One region of the Priestia sp. P1_B12_1 genome, then DNA from elsewhere that is predicted to be linked to it. Evidence: a T-box and tRNA genes for the amino acid it is inferred to sense, from the RefSeq annotation. Region 1 holds a T-box; the other holds one or more tRNA genes.
The links. A T-box is a leader RNA that pairs with one kind of tRNA and senses whether it is charged. The one in region 1 lies ahead of ileS (isoleucine--tRNA ligase), so its partner is inferred to be a tRNA-Ile.
Positions count from the first base shown of each region.

Region 2: it has a tRNA-Ile gene. The T-box ahead of ileS (isoleucine--tRNA ligase) is inferred to sense a tRNA for this amino acid. The anticodon was not compared.

Region 1 covers NZ_JBFTZR010000011.1:45,290-52,389, forward strand. Annotated here, with positions in the region: gene AC1D0Y_RS24380 (Type 1 glutamine amidotransferase-like domain-containing protein) at 1-3, opposite strand, end outside; gene AC1D0Y_RS24385 (immunoglobulin-like domain-containing protein) at 113-616, shown strand; gene ileS (isoleucine--tRNA ligase) at 659-3,748, opposite strand; T-box leader at 3,801-4,042, opposite strand; gene AC1D0Y_RS24395 (FAD-binding oxidoreductase) at 4,260-5,609, opposite strand; gene AC1D0Y_RS24400 (phosphorothioated DNA-binding restriction endonuclease) at 5,824-6,705, opposite strand; gene AC1D0Y_RS24405 (sunset domain-containing protein) at 7,043-7,100, opposite strand, start outside.
Region 2 covers NZ_JBFTZR010000001.1:713,457-720,556, reverse strand. Annotated here, with positions in the region: gene AC1D0Y_RS03775 (MFS transporter) at 36-1,247, shown strand; gene AC1D0Y_RS03770 (DUF1189 domain-containing protein) at 1,395-2,186, opposite strand; gene AC1D0Y_RS03765 (hypothetical protein) at 2,301-2,495, shown strand; gene AC1D0Y_RS03760 (DUF456 domain-containing protein) at 2,522-3,007, shown strand; tRNA gene AC1D0Y_RS03755 (tRNA-Asn) at 3,070-3,144, shown strand; tRNA gene AC1D0Y_RS03750 (tRNA-Met) at 3,146-3,219, shown strand; tRNA gene AC1D0Y_RS03745 (tRNA-Asn) at 3,260-3,334, shown strand; tRNA gene AC1D0Y_RS03740 (tRNA-Ile) at 3,338-3,414, shown strand; tRNA gene AC1D0Y_RS03735 (tRNA-Ser) at 3,426-3,518, shown strand; gene sodA (superoxide dismutase SodA) at 3,716-4,324, shown strand; gene AC1D0Y_RS03725 (MFS transporter) at 4,454-5,731, shown strand; gene AC1D0Y_RS03720 (peptidoglycan D,D-transpeptidase FtsI family protein) at 5,893-7,100, shown strand, end outside.

The DNA.
Region 1 (7,100 bases):
CATTTCAATTCTCCCTTTCAAAAAAGTGATATAAAAAAATGGAAATTAACACTGTTTCCAATAGATGGTTTTCAGTATAATGGAAGAGTGAAAAAAAGGTGGTGCAAAGCTTTTGAAAATAGTACGAACACTTTTATTAATACTGGGCATTTTTATTATCTTATTTTGTATCTTTGGCTATATCGATTATAACGGTCAAAAAATGGATTTAGGAGCCAAACAAGAAAAAAACATCCCATCTTCCATTAACACTAACGGGGGAACTATTACACTATCTGCTGTCAGTAAAAAATACGATAAAACGCAGTTTGGCTTTTTTGTTATCCAAAACAATTCGAAGCATACCTTAACAATTCCTTATGAAAATACGACGGATCACTTAAAAGACGGAAAGTGGTACGAAGTTGTGCTAAACGGATTGGAGTTTCCTGATAAAACTGTCACGCTGAAGCCAGGGAAATCACTCAAACTAGATATCGCAACTCCTAACTACAAAGTAGGAAAATATCGTTTTGTTCAACACTTTAAAGATGAAAACGGAAAAGAGTATGTGTTAGCGGCTCCTTTTGAAATTGTCTGGCCGAGTCTTAAAAATGTTCTCGGACAGTTTGATTAAAGGTAAAAAAGCACTTACCTGCTATGAGGTAAGTGCTTTTTATCAGCTTTGATTTAAAACACGAAGCGTAACTTGCTTTGTTCCGACTTTTACCGTCTCTCCGTTTTTGATGGCTTCTTTCACACTGAGACTGTGCAGCAGAAGATTTTCTTGAAGCAGCGTTTCAAACTTCGCAACGGCTTCCTTCACTTCTTCGTCTCCGCTAAGTTCCAAATCAATACGTAAGTTCACGGGTAAATCCAGCTTTTTGCGATAATCTTGAACCGCTCGAATTACTTCACGAGCGACTCCTTCCTGCACGAGTTCTTCGGTTAAAGCCGTATCCAACAACGCAGTGTACGTGCCGTTGGATGCAACCGCAAAACCTTCTTTTGGCACTTTTTCAACAAGTACGTCTGCCGTTTCAAGCGTTAGGTTTTCTCCTGAAGCAAGCGTAACACTTAGCTTGCCTTGTTCAACAAACTCTTTTCCTTTCTCTTCTGAAAGGTTTTTTAACGCTTGGTTGACCTCATTAACTTGTTTTCCAAACTTCGGTCCAGCCTGTTTAAAATCGAGTTTTAACACGTATGAAACAAGCTTGTCGTCGTCTTGCTCCACGTTAAAGTTCTTCACATTAAGCTCATCTTTGATGACATCATGGTATGCTTCCCACTCTACATCTTCTTCCGTTACCACAAGCGAAAGACTTTGCAGAGGCTGCTTTACTTTTAACGAATGCGTATTTCGGATGCTTCGGCCTAGTTCCACCACTTGAAGCACCGCTGCCATTTCTTTTTCCAGCTTTTCATTCACTTTGGTTTGATCACACACAGGATAGTCTGCCAAATGAACGCTTTTTCCTGTCAGATTTTCATGAATATCATCCGCAACAAACGGCGCTAACAGCTGACTAAGCGTGACTAACACTTTATGAAGCGTATCGTAAGCCGCTGCTTTTTCGCCGTCCATCCCTTCTGACCAAAAACGATTGCGAGAACGTCGTACATACCAGTTGCTTAGCTCTTCAATAAATGCCGCGATTTCACGAGCGGCACTTGTAAACCCGTAATCTTCAAGATGTGCTGTTGCTCGCTTAACCGTACTATGCAAACGTGAAAGAATCCATTTATCCAATTTTGTTTTTTTCAATTCATACGTTTGCTCAGGGTTATAGCCGTCAAGCTTGGCGTACAGAACGTAAAAGCCGTACACGTTCACAAGTGTATCAATCACTTTTGACTTCGCTTCTTGCACGACGCGCTCTGAAAATTTCTTCGGATTCCAAGGCGCACTGTCTGCTAAAAGCGCCCATCTAAGCGCATCCGCACCAAATGTATGAATAAGATCAACAGGGTCTAGCGCATTTCCTTTACTTTTAGACATCTTTTGACCGTTTTCATCTAACACGTGGCCAAGAGACAAAACGCGCTTATAAGGCGCTTTTCCAGTAAACAGCGTTGAAACTGCCATCAAGCTGTAAAACCAGCCGCGCGTTTGATCAATTCCTTCTGCGATAATGTCTGCTGGAAACTGCTTTTGAAACAGCTCGCTGTTTTCAAACGGATAGTGATACTGCGCAAACGGCATCGAGCCGCTGTCAAACCAAACGTCAATCACTTCTGGCGTTCGCTTCATTTCTCCGCTGCAGACCGGACACGTTAGCTGCACGTCATCTACATACGGCTTATGAAGTTCAATGCTGTCATCTACGGAATGTGACGCATGTTTCTGAAGCTCTTTGATGCTTTTTGGGGCTACTTGATGCTGACATTCACCGCATTCCCATACGTTCAGCGGCGTTCCCCAGTAGCGTTTTCTGCTGATGTTCCAGTCCACCATATTTTCTAAAAAGTTGCCAAAGCGACCGTGCTTGATATGATCCGGGTACCACGTCACGCTTTCATTGTTTTTCAAAAACTGTTCCTTCAACGCCGTCGTTTGGATAAACCAGCTTTCATTTGCGTAATAAAGAAGCGGCGAGTCGCATCGCCAGCAAAACGGATAGCTGTGCTCATGCTTTTCTTTATGATACAGCACGCCTTCATTTGCTAAATAACGAACGATATCAACGTCGCAGTCTTTCACGAAACGTCCTTGAAAAGGCGGCACTTCAGACGTGTACTGTCCTTTTTCATCCACTACGTTCACAAATGAAAAGCCGTTTTCTTTTACAACTCTGTAATCATCTTCGCCGTATGCAGGTGCTAAATGAACAACTCCTGTTCCGCTTTGATCCGTTACGTAATCAGCCGTTACGACTTCGTGCCCTTTTTCCACTTTCACAAAATTAAACGGCGGCTCATACGACATCCCTTTTAACTCATTTCCTTTATGTTGAGATAAAACCGTATACTCTCCTTTTAACACTTTGTCTGCGAGTGCTTCTGCCACTATATACACGCTATCGCCTTGCTCGGCGCGAACGTAGTTCATCTCTTCATGCACCGCAAGCGCCACGTTTGACGGAAGCGTCCAAGGCGTTGTCGTCCAGCCTAAAAAATACTCATCATCGCGGTTTTTCACTTTAAATTTCACCGTTACCGTTAAATCTTTTACATCTTTATACCCTTGCGCTACTTCATGCGAACTTAATGATGTTTGACAGCTCGGGCAGTAAGGTGATACGCGGTGGCCTTTATAAAGAAGTCCTTTATCATGAATCGTGCCAAGCACGTTCCATACGCTTTCAATGTATGAATTCTCCAAGGTGATGTAAGGGTCTTCCATATCAACCCAATAGCCAAGCTGCTTCGTGAACGTGCGCCACTGCTTTTCATACACAAACACACTTTCCTTACACTTGTTGATAAAAGCTTCTACGCCGTATTTTTCAATATCATGCTTCCCTGAAATTCCGAGCTGCTTTTCTACACCGAGCTCTACCGGCAGTCCGTGCGTATCCCAGCCTGCTTTTCGAATCACTTGATGCCCCGTCATCGTTTTATAACGAGCCACCACGTCTTTAATCGTCCGGCCTAACGCATGCCCTACGTGAGGAAGACCGTTTGCTGTCGGAGGACCTTCATAAAATACAAACGACGGATGCCCTTCTCGATTTTCAACCGACTGGTGAAACACATTTCCTTTTTGCCACTGCTGCTGGATACGCTGTTCGCGCTCTTGCGAAGACTCCCTTACATTCACTTCTTTCATGTGATACCACTCCTTTTAAAGTTAAAAGCACACAAAGAAACCCGTCCCTATGACTAGGGACGGGTTTTAACCGCGGTACCACCCTGGCTTCTATTGATCCGGTCATCAATAGCACTCAGCAACGTACAATCATACGCGTTCTTTTTAACGGTAGACTACCGTTCAAACTTACTTATCGTTCAGTTTGACTTCTCAGAGAGGATATTCCCCTGCAGCTTGAACACTGGCTTTCAGCTATCACCAGCTCTCTGTGGAACAAACTTGCAGCGTACTGATTCTCTTCAACGAATTTGTGTGCTTTTATTAGTAGTTATTGTATGCGGTTTGGAAGGGAATGTCAATGTTTATGAAATTTGTGTATGTTTCTCCGTATATGCAGTCGTCTATCGATAAAATAACTGCTTACCACTATTTGCTGCCTTTTTCACGCTTTCAGGAAAAGGCAATGCACACAAAAAACCACCTCATTTAAGGTGGGTATTATTTGGCTCTCCGACTTGAAAGATGCTCTTTAAAACCAGTTAATAAAAGGCGGGATGCTCTGAGGGAAATGAAATAGATTGCACGGGTCATATGCTCGCTTCACTTCTCGAAGCTTTTTAAAATTCTCTCCATAATACGCCGTTGGCCAATCTCTGATGAACCGGTCCGGCCAGTTCACATAATCTCCAGTTGTATATCTTGATAAAGCATTTCTTAATTCTTCAATCCATCGAATGTTTGCTCTCTCTTCTGAAGGATGACTCCATGTAGCAAGGTACTCCTGTGCGATAATAGCATCTCTATAATAGAAGGCCGTTTCATTAGAGGCAACTTCCTCCACTGCTCCCCCAAGAGACTGGTGCCAAATACTAGATTTTTCGTTTGGAGCATTTTCTAAAAAATGCTTCATTGTTAAAATAGCGTCTTTTGGAAAAGGTTTATTAAGAAAAGAACCTGACCTTTTTCGAGGGGCGGGTTGGTTTCCGCTCGGATCGTCAAAAAATTGTACAGCTTCAATATATGAAACTTCCTTTATTACTACTTTTTTAGGACACCCAACATCTATTAAAGGCTGCAGAAGTTCCTTTAACTTGAATGATGAACCAACGAATTCACCTTGAGCGATAATCTGATTTGCTTCCTTGGATTTTAACTCAACCTCCGAAGTTAAACGCTTATCGGTATTTGTGGCCCAGTGCTGCCATGCATCAAAAGCAGCTTCGAAATCTTCCCATTCCCATGTAATGGAGAAGATTGACACCTTTGAAATAGGCTGCACCTTAAAGGTAAGAGACGTAACAATACCAAAGTTTCCGCCCCCACCTCCACAACAAGCCCAAAAGAGATTACTGTTGTGATTTTTATTTGCCTTAATGAGTTCAACTTCTCTCTGTTCATTTACTATGGCCATTTCAACTTCAAGCAAATTATCACAGGTAAGCCCAAACAACCTTGATAACATCCCAATTCCTCCGCCAAGCACAAGGCCTACAAGACCAACACTGCTTTCCGTACCTGCAGGGATAGTCGTTCCTTTTTTCCATAATTCATTATATACTTTCCCTAGATTAGCTCCTGCTTCTATTTTTGCTGTCATGCTTTTACTGTCGATCTTGATTCTATCCATTTCACTGACATCAATCACTAATCCAGCGTTTACTAATGAAAAATTTTCATAGCTATGCCTACCGCTTCTTATTCGAAATGGGACATGATTTTCCTTTACCCACTTCAATGCATTTACTACATCGTTTGTATTCTGACAAAATACAATTATTCTTGGAAATTTAGGCACACCTAAATTATTATTTGTTCTAGCCTGATCATATTCCGCATCATCAGATGTAACGATTCGTCCAGTAAGCTTTGTTTCCTCCACGATATAACCCCTTTCTTAATACAGATAAGATGCTTATATCCTATGAATTTTCTTCAGAAAAGACACACAGTTTAAAGGGAGGAAACAGAGAATAGAAAACTTACTGGAGGGGTTCTGGACAGAATACTAATTTATTTTTAACGTATTTTAAATGACGCCACTATATGTAAAGTACTTCCTAAGTATAAACATACCAAACTATCATTTATAAAAATCAGTTTATATCACTTGCTTGATATCTAGGAGGTCCCCTGAACACTTCTCTAACATGCCACCCAAGAAAATCTTCACTCGGCTGATATGCCGGATGAATCGGATCTCTAAGCTTTTGTCCATGATACTTCATAAGCCACTCTTCAAATCCATTTGTGCCGTGTGCTTGAGTTGCCACCAACAGCTCATTATGATCTGAAAAAGTAAAAACTCCTCGATCAAATAATTTATGATGCATTGAACATAAAGCGATTCCGTTACTTTCAATATCTGGCCCTCCCGCTTGATGCCACTTAATATGAGCGGCCTCTACACCAACTAAATTATGTCCAAGACGAACGTTAAACCCACAAACAGCGCAGCTATATCCGTAAGCTTGAAGAATTTTCTCTCGAAACTTTGGATCTCTTCTTCTCTTTAACTGTGTTTCAAAATCCAAGCCTACGGCTCTTAATATATCTTCATGGATCGTATCCGGAAAATGCTCATTTAATAAAAATTGCGCTGCATCTTGAAGCAGCGTAGGATCATTCGCAAAGAGATTATAAACATCCGATGTAAAACCGCCCATTATATTTGTGCTTAGCAAATATTTATCTGTAAAGCTACGTTTATCAACTTCTTCACTTAGCTCCCATATTCCATCTCCTGTCAAACGAACAAAAGGATGCTCTGGATGGTAGGAACTCCGAGAAGGTCCAAACTCCATAAGCAGCTCTTTTAAAGGAATTTTCACCTCGCTATACGGCAAGTGAATTTGCTGTTTAGACTGCAGCTGACCTAGGGCATACATTATCAACAATGGTTTGTGCGGAGCTCTTTGATCCCTTTTTTTCCAGATGTTTAAGTTCTTTATTTTTTGTAGTACTTCTTCTCTGTTCATAAGCTTGCTTTAACTCCCATCTATAAAACTGTTTAAAACCTTAGAGCTAAGACCGTTTTTGAAAAAGTATTAATAAATGTAAGTATAATAGCTAATTCTATTATATGACAGCATCAGATGAGCAAGGGAACTTTATTTGCAGACGCGTTTACAAAACGCTACTTTAAGCTTTCTTATCCAAGTTGTTTTATTCAAAGAATTCTTTTTTCATATCTTCTCTGCTTTTAAAACTTACTCGTTCTGTGTCTTTGATACATACGTTATATTAATCCTCTCATAAAGAAAAAAGCTCTCCAAGAAACATATAGGAGAGCTTTTAAAGGTTGCATATATTTTTTTATCGTTGGGATTCTCTATATCCAGCTGCCTGTGCATCCGCTTCTGAACAGAACCAA
Region 2 (7,100 bases), on a different contig from region 1:
GCTTGTCTTACTTAAATATGATTGGAGAACGAAAATTGAAAGGAAAATTAATGATTGTTTCATTAGGCTTATTGCCTTTAATCATGGTGCTGGGAAATTCCATGCTCATTCCTCTGCTGCCAAGCATTCAAAAGTCACTTCACTTAAGCGGAGTTCAAACCAGTTTGATACTGAGTGCATTTTCGATTCCAGCCGCATTGTGTATTCCTGCTGTAGGAATTTTATCAGACCGGTATGGGCGTAAAAAGTTAATCATATATTCACTCGTCATGATGATAATAGGCAGTGTCATCGCTGCTGGTAGTGCTTTATTCTCTTCTGGAAGCTTTGCTGTGTTGATGGCAGGCAGAGTCATTCAAGGGATTGGAGCTGCAGGTACTACAACGTTGGCAATGGCATTAACTGGAGATGTATTTACAGGGGAAAAAAGAGCAAAAGTCCTCGGGATTTTAGAAGTGTATAATGGAGTTGGAAAAGTGGTTGCGCCGATAATTGGAGCATCGGCAGCACTCGTCGTATGGTATGCCGCATTTTTTGTCTATCCTTTAGCTGCAGGTGCTGCTTTAGTAGGTATAGTGATGTATGTGAGAGAAGGGAAAACAGGCTCGGATTTAGTATCTGTTCAAGAATATTTAAAGAGAGCCATTGGGATTGTCTATGATAAAAGAAAATCGCTTTTTCCTTTATTCTTTGTGGGGGGATTGGGGTTATTTTTATTATTTGGCATTTTATATTACTTATCTTTTCTAATAGAGGAAACGTATCATATAGACGGTTTTTTTAAAGGAACCGCTTTTTTATTTCCTCTTGGTGCGATGACGCTCGTTTCTTATTGGACGGGTCAACGCATCAAAACAGATGTAGAGCTCATGAAAAAATTAATGATAGTAGGGATAACTCTTTTATTCCTGATGTTTGGAGTATTAACGATTATTTATACGCTTCCTGTGCTGATGTTTTGTTTGACAGTCGCCTTTGGCGGCTTAGGATTTGTTCTTCCGTGTATTAATATGATGATTACTTCAGCGGCTTCAGACGAAGAAAGAGGGTTTATTGTATCCATTTATGGAACGGTGAGATTTTTAGGAGTAGCGTTGGGACCTGTTGTTTTTGAAGTGTGGATGCACACTGAAAGGCTGATGTTTGTTTATAGCTTTATTCTGCTTACAGCAGGAGGTTTGTGGGTTTTGTATCAGTTGAAAATTCTTCCTTGTGCAATGGGAAGAAGAAAAGTTGTACCGAAATAAAGAGGCTGAGACTTAACTACATCACTCCAATCACCAGCTAGAAGCAGCCGCATACATGAAACCTGCGTTCACCATATCAATAAAAAAATCCAAAAGAGGTGGATTCTCTATCAAGAATCTAGATTCCTCGTTTGGATGTTCCTTCAACTAAGATACGTTTGTCCCAGCATCTTTATTAGTTTTTACTTTTTTTCTTATAGGAACCCTTGTGACGAGCAACAAGTAAATGAAGAATGTTCCTATCCAGTAAAGAGAGCTATGTAGTGCTAGAGACAAAGAAAAAGCTTCAAAAAGCGTATACAGCAGCGTGAAGGCTACTGTACTATAAGCGCTCAGTGCCCATAGCTGCTTGAAAGGAAGCTGCTTTTTAGTAATGAGTCCAATCAGTTTCCCAAGATAAGCAAGGCAGGTAATAGAAAGGAAGTTTAGTCCAGATGTTAATACGTACAGTAAAAGCATAGCGATAGGGACAAGTATGTATAAAGAAAATTTTTGTTCGTGCAGCAAGTTTAGCAGTTCATTTTTATCTTTATGATGCCAGTTTAGCAACTCATATGAATACGTTTGTGTTTGTGAATTAGTCGTGATGTAAATTCCATCCTTTAAAAAACCAATGGCATGAGCAGGGGAATGAAACCGTTCAATAGACTGTGAGGGGTTTAAGATAAAAGCGGTACCATTTACTTTTTTTGTGAAAGGTTGACTTGACGTAAGCTGTGAGTTTGAAATAGAAAAAGAAGAAACAGATTTCGGAAGATCTGTAGTAGCGATATGATAGCCATTTACAATCGTCAAAGTCATAAAGAAAAATGTAGGCAGCAAAGAAATAAATGTTAAAAACAGCACAAAGCCAATTGTTTTATTCGTATGCTCAAAGCGAAGCGACCTTATTTTTTTGAAGGAAGTAAAACTCCATGCCATCTTTTTCAGCATGCTCATTGTAAAGCCTCCTCTTATTGAAGATTCTGGTTATATCTTATTTTATAGCGAAAATTTAAGGTTTACAATAGATTTTAGAAACCGTTACCAATTACAATGATGCGGTGGAGCGTTTTGTCACAAGCACATCTTATGCGTATATGTACAGGTTTCCCTGTCATTGTTTTTGGGGGATATTACGGGCAGCTTGAGGACCGTGCTGTTAATATTGCAGAGGTACACTCAAAAATCGTATTCGAAAGTAAAATAAAGGAAGGACTCGTCGTGCAAGGTCTTTCTTTATGGGAGTGGTTATTGTATGATAAATAGTAATAATAAAAAGGATAGGTGCGGGCATGGCTATTTTATGTTGGGCATTAATTATCATTAGCTTTGTTGTATCGTTTGTTGGGTTGGTTTATCCCATCATCCCAAGCGTGCTATTTGTAGCTCTGGGATTTGTTATATACGGTTTATTTTATGATTTTAGCTCCTATAGCTGGTTATTTTGGGTGATACAAGGATTGTTAGTTGTCGCACTTTTTTTAGCAGACTATATAGCTAATATTATTGGTGTGAAAAAATTCGGAGGCACTAAAGCAGGTGTTTGGGGAAGTACAGTTGGGCTGCTTGTGGGTCCGTTTGTCATTCCGGGATTTGGAATTATTTTAGGGCCATTTATCGGAGCGATTGTAGGAGAACTGATTGTTCATCGGACCACAATTAGCAACGCAGTAAAAATTGGAGTAGGTTCGGTTATTGGCTTTTTTAGTGGCGCTATTTCAAAAGGATTTATTCAACTGCTGATGATTGCCTATTTTTTATACGCTGTTTTAAAATAATATATTGACTTTAGGCTAGAAACATGTTAAATTTTTAATGTCGCTAGTAAATGTTATATTGTTCCACAGTAGCTCAGTGGTAGAGCTATCGGCTGTTAACCGATCGGTCGTAGGTTCGAGTCCTACCTGTGGAGCCATGGCGGTGTAGCTCAGCTGGCTAGAGCGTACGGTTCATACCCGTGAGGTCGGGGGTTCGATCCCCTCCGCCGCTATTTTCCAATTTGCGTTTGTGACATACATAATTCATATTGTTCCACAGTAGCTCAGTGGTAGAGCTATCGGCTGTTAACCGATCGGTCGTAGGTTCGAGTCCTACCTGTGGAGCCATGTGGACCCTTAGCTCAGCTGGTTAGAGCAGACGGCTCATAACCGTCCGGTCGCAGGTTCGAGTCCTGCAGGGTCCACCATTTATAGGGTTGGAGGAATACCCAAGTCCGGCTGAAGGGATCGGTCTTGAAAACCGACAGGGGTGTTAAAGCCCGCGGGGGTTCGAATCCCTCTTCCTCCGCCATACTATTGTCTATTCAAAGCTTCTTTTGAGAAAAAGAAGCTTTTTTTATGTTTAAAAGAATAGCGAATGGGAATTAGGTAAATATAAATCATGGATTAGGAACTTTTTATTTGAAACAGTAGGGTAAATTTGCTAATCTAAACGTATATGGTGCTTTTGCGCCAAAATGCTTACATATTTTGAAGGAGGAATTATTCATGGCTTACAAATTACCAGAACTACCTTATGCATACGATGCACTGGAACCACATATCGACAAAGAAACAATGAATATTCACCACACAAAACATCACAACACATATGTTACAAATCTAAACGCTGCTGTTGAAGGCAAAGCGGATTTAGAAAGCAAAAGTATTGAAGAGTTAATTTCAAACTTAGATGCTATTCCTGAAGATATCCGTACAGCAGTACGCAATAACGGTGGCGGTCATGCGAACCACTCATTATTTTGGACAATCCTTTGCCCTAACGGCGGCGGTGCTCCAACTGGTGAATTAGCAGACGCTATCGCTAGCAAATTCGGCAGCTTTGATCAATTCAAAGAAGAATTTGCAAATGCAGCTAAAACTCGCTTCGGTTCTGGCTGGGCTTGGTTAGTTGTAAACAACGGCGAATTAGAAGTAACAAGCACACCAAACCAAGATAGCCCATTAATGGAAGGCAAAACGCCAATTCTTGGTCTAGACGTTTGGGAGCACGCTTACTACCTAAATTACCAAAACCGCCGTCCAGATTACATTTCAGCATTCTTTAATGTTGTAAAATGGGACGAAGTTGCTAAACGTTACGACGCTGCAAAATAAGCTGAAGACGTATTTAAGAGCCAGTAAAGTAATTATTACCTTTACTGGCTTTTTTGTTTTCCAATTCTTTTACATATCTCCTTTTCTTTTTCACACACTAGGTGTAGAAGAGAAAAGGAGTTTTTTGATATGCCTTTATTAAAAAAAGTAGTTGGAGATGTAGAAGTTAGTAAAGATTTACTTTTGCTTTTAATTATAGGCGGTCTTTATGCCTTGGCTATTTCAATTTCCAATTCGTTTGTTAACATTTATCTGTGGAAACAATCAGGCGAATTTTCGGATCTCGCTATTTATAATTTAGCGGTAGTGGTGCTTCAGCCGCTTACGTTTATTTTAGCAGGTAAATGGGCCAAACGAATTGACCGGGTTGTGGTTTTAAGATTAGGTGTATCTTTTTTAGCTGTTTTTTATATCGCTGTATTAATCAGTGGAGCTAACGCAGCCCAGTATTTAGTATTGCTTGGTGGACTTCTGGGTATAGGATACGGCTTTTATTGGCTAGCTTTTAATGTGCTAACTTTTGAAATTACAGAACCTGATACAAGAGACTTTTTTAACGGATTTTTAGGGATCTTAAACTCTTTTGCAGGGATGATTGGTCCTTTAGGAGCGGGCTTTGTTATTTCCGCTTTGTATGAATCACTTGGGTATAAAATTGTGTTTGGTGTATCGCTGCTATTGTTTATCGGTGCCGTTGTGCTTAGTTTTTTTATTACAAGACGCGCAGCGGAAGGAGTATACAAATTTAAAGAAGTATGGGCTGAACGAAAAGTCAATAAAGACTGGAATCGAATATTGCAGGCTCATTTCTTTCAAGGGTTGCGTGAAGGTACGTTCATTTTTGTTGTATCCGTCATGGTATTTATTACGACGGGAAGTGAACTAGCTTTAGGAACATATGGACTGGTGAATTCAGCAGTTGCGTTTGTAGGATACTATGTTGCCTCAAGGTTTATTAAGCAAAAAAATCGCCTTCGATTTATCTTCGCAGGGGGCCTCCTTCTCTATGGAGCAGTCTTTTTGCTTATCTTTAACTTATCGTATCCAAAGTTAATTATATATGCTGTTTGTATTGCCATTGCTTATCCTATTTTGTTGGTTCCATTCATTTCTCTAACGTACGATGTGATTGGGCGAGCAAAAGACGTTGTTTCAAAAAGAATTGAATACATTGTTGTCAGAGAAGTATTTCTGAATATTGGACGCGTCGCTTCCATATCTTTATTTTTAATAGCTGTACTATTTTTTGATGAAGCAAAAAGTATTCCCATTTTATTAGCTATTGTTGGAGCAGGGCATACGATCATTTATTTTTGTGTGAGACATATCTCACAGCCTCTGCACAAAAAAGAAACGACTGTTACTCCTCCGGTATTAAATGAAGGAGACGGAGAGTCTCCAGCTTAGAGTATTGTGAGTTCCTTCATTTGTACTATGGAAAATGCTTCGCTTTTCTTTTAGAATAAATACGTTGTGTAAATAGGCACCTGCCAGGTGTCTATTTATTTGCTAAATAGCTGATTTTATGGTGTTATGGTATATATGTTTTATAAAGTGTAGGTGTTGGTATGAAAAAGAAAAAAAGAAGAAAAAGTCACGTGCCTTTTCGTGTGAACTTACTTTTCTTGACCGTATTTGCCCTATTTTCCGTATTAATTTTGCGGTTGGGACTTGTTCAAATTGTATACGGTGAGAATTACGAACGAGAAGTCGAAAAAACACAGGACGTTACGGTCAGTACGCCTGTTCCTCGAGGGAAAATGTACGATCGTTATAACCGCGTAATTGTAGATAATACCTCTTTAAATACAATTACATATACTCGTTTTCAAGGAAATACAGCTGAAGAAAGGCTGCGCATCGCTAAAAAGTTAGCCACTATGATCGATGTTCCTTACACCACAAATGTGATTGATATTCCGGAAAATAAAAAGAATAAAGATGCTAAAAATGTGGTAAAAATTACAGAACGCGATATGAAGGATTATTGGATTATGCTTCACCCTAAAGAAGCGGAACAGAAAATTACGCAAGCTGATCGCAAAAAAGTTCAAGATGGTGAAATGACTGATGACGAACTGTATCAACGTCAGTTAGACCGCATCTCTAAAAAAGATTTAGAAAGTCTAAAGAGTGATTTAGAAGTTCTCGCTATTAAGCGCCAAATGGAGGCAGGTTACTCTAACACCCCGCAAATTGTTAAGAGCGGTGTGACAAATGAAGAGTATGCCGTTGTAAGTGAGCACTTAGATGAACTTCCAGGTGTTGATACAACAACGTATTGGGATCGCTCATACCCAGAAAACAGTACTCTTCGCACTTTGCTTGGAAATGTATCATCTGCCAACGAAGGACTGCCTAAAGATAAAGTACAGTATTACTTGTCAAGAGGCTATAGCCGAAATGACCAAGTTGGGACGAGCTATTTAGAGAAGCAATACGAAGCTCAGCTCAGCGGTCAAAAAGAAAAAGTCCAATATGTAACAGATAAAAAAGGAAATCTCCTTGATACAATTCAAGTGTCTAAAGGTGAACGCGGCAGTGATTTGGTTTTAACTATTGATATGGAGCTTCAAAAAGCGGTAGAAAAACAAATTACCGACCAGCTTTTAGCCAAAAAGCAAATGAAAGGAACGCAATTTTTAGACCGTGCTTTTGTTATTATGATGGATCCTCACACAGGAGAAATTTTAACAATGGCAGGTAAAAAATACACCATTGATAAGAAGACTGGAGCGCCTAAAATAGAAGATTTTGCATTAGGAAATATTTCAAC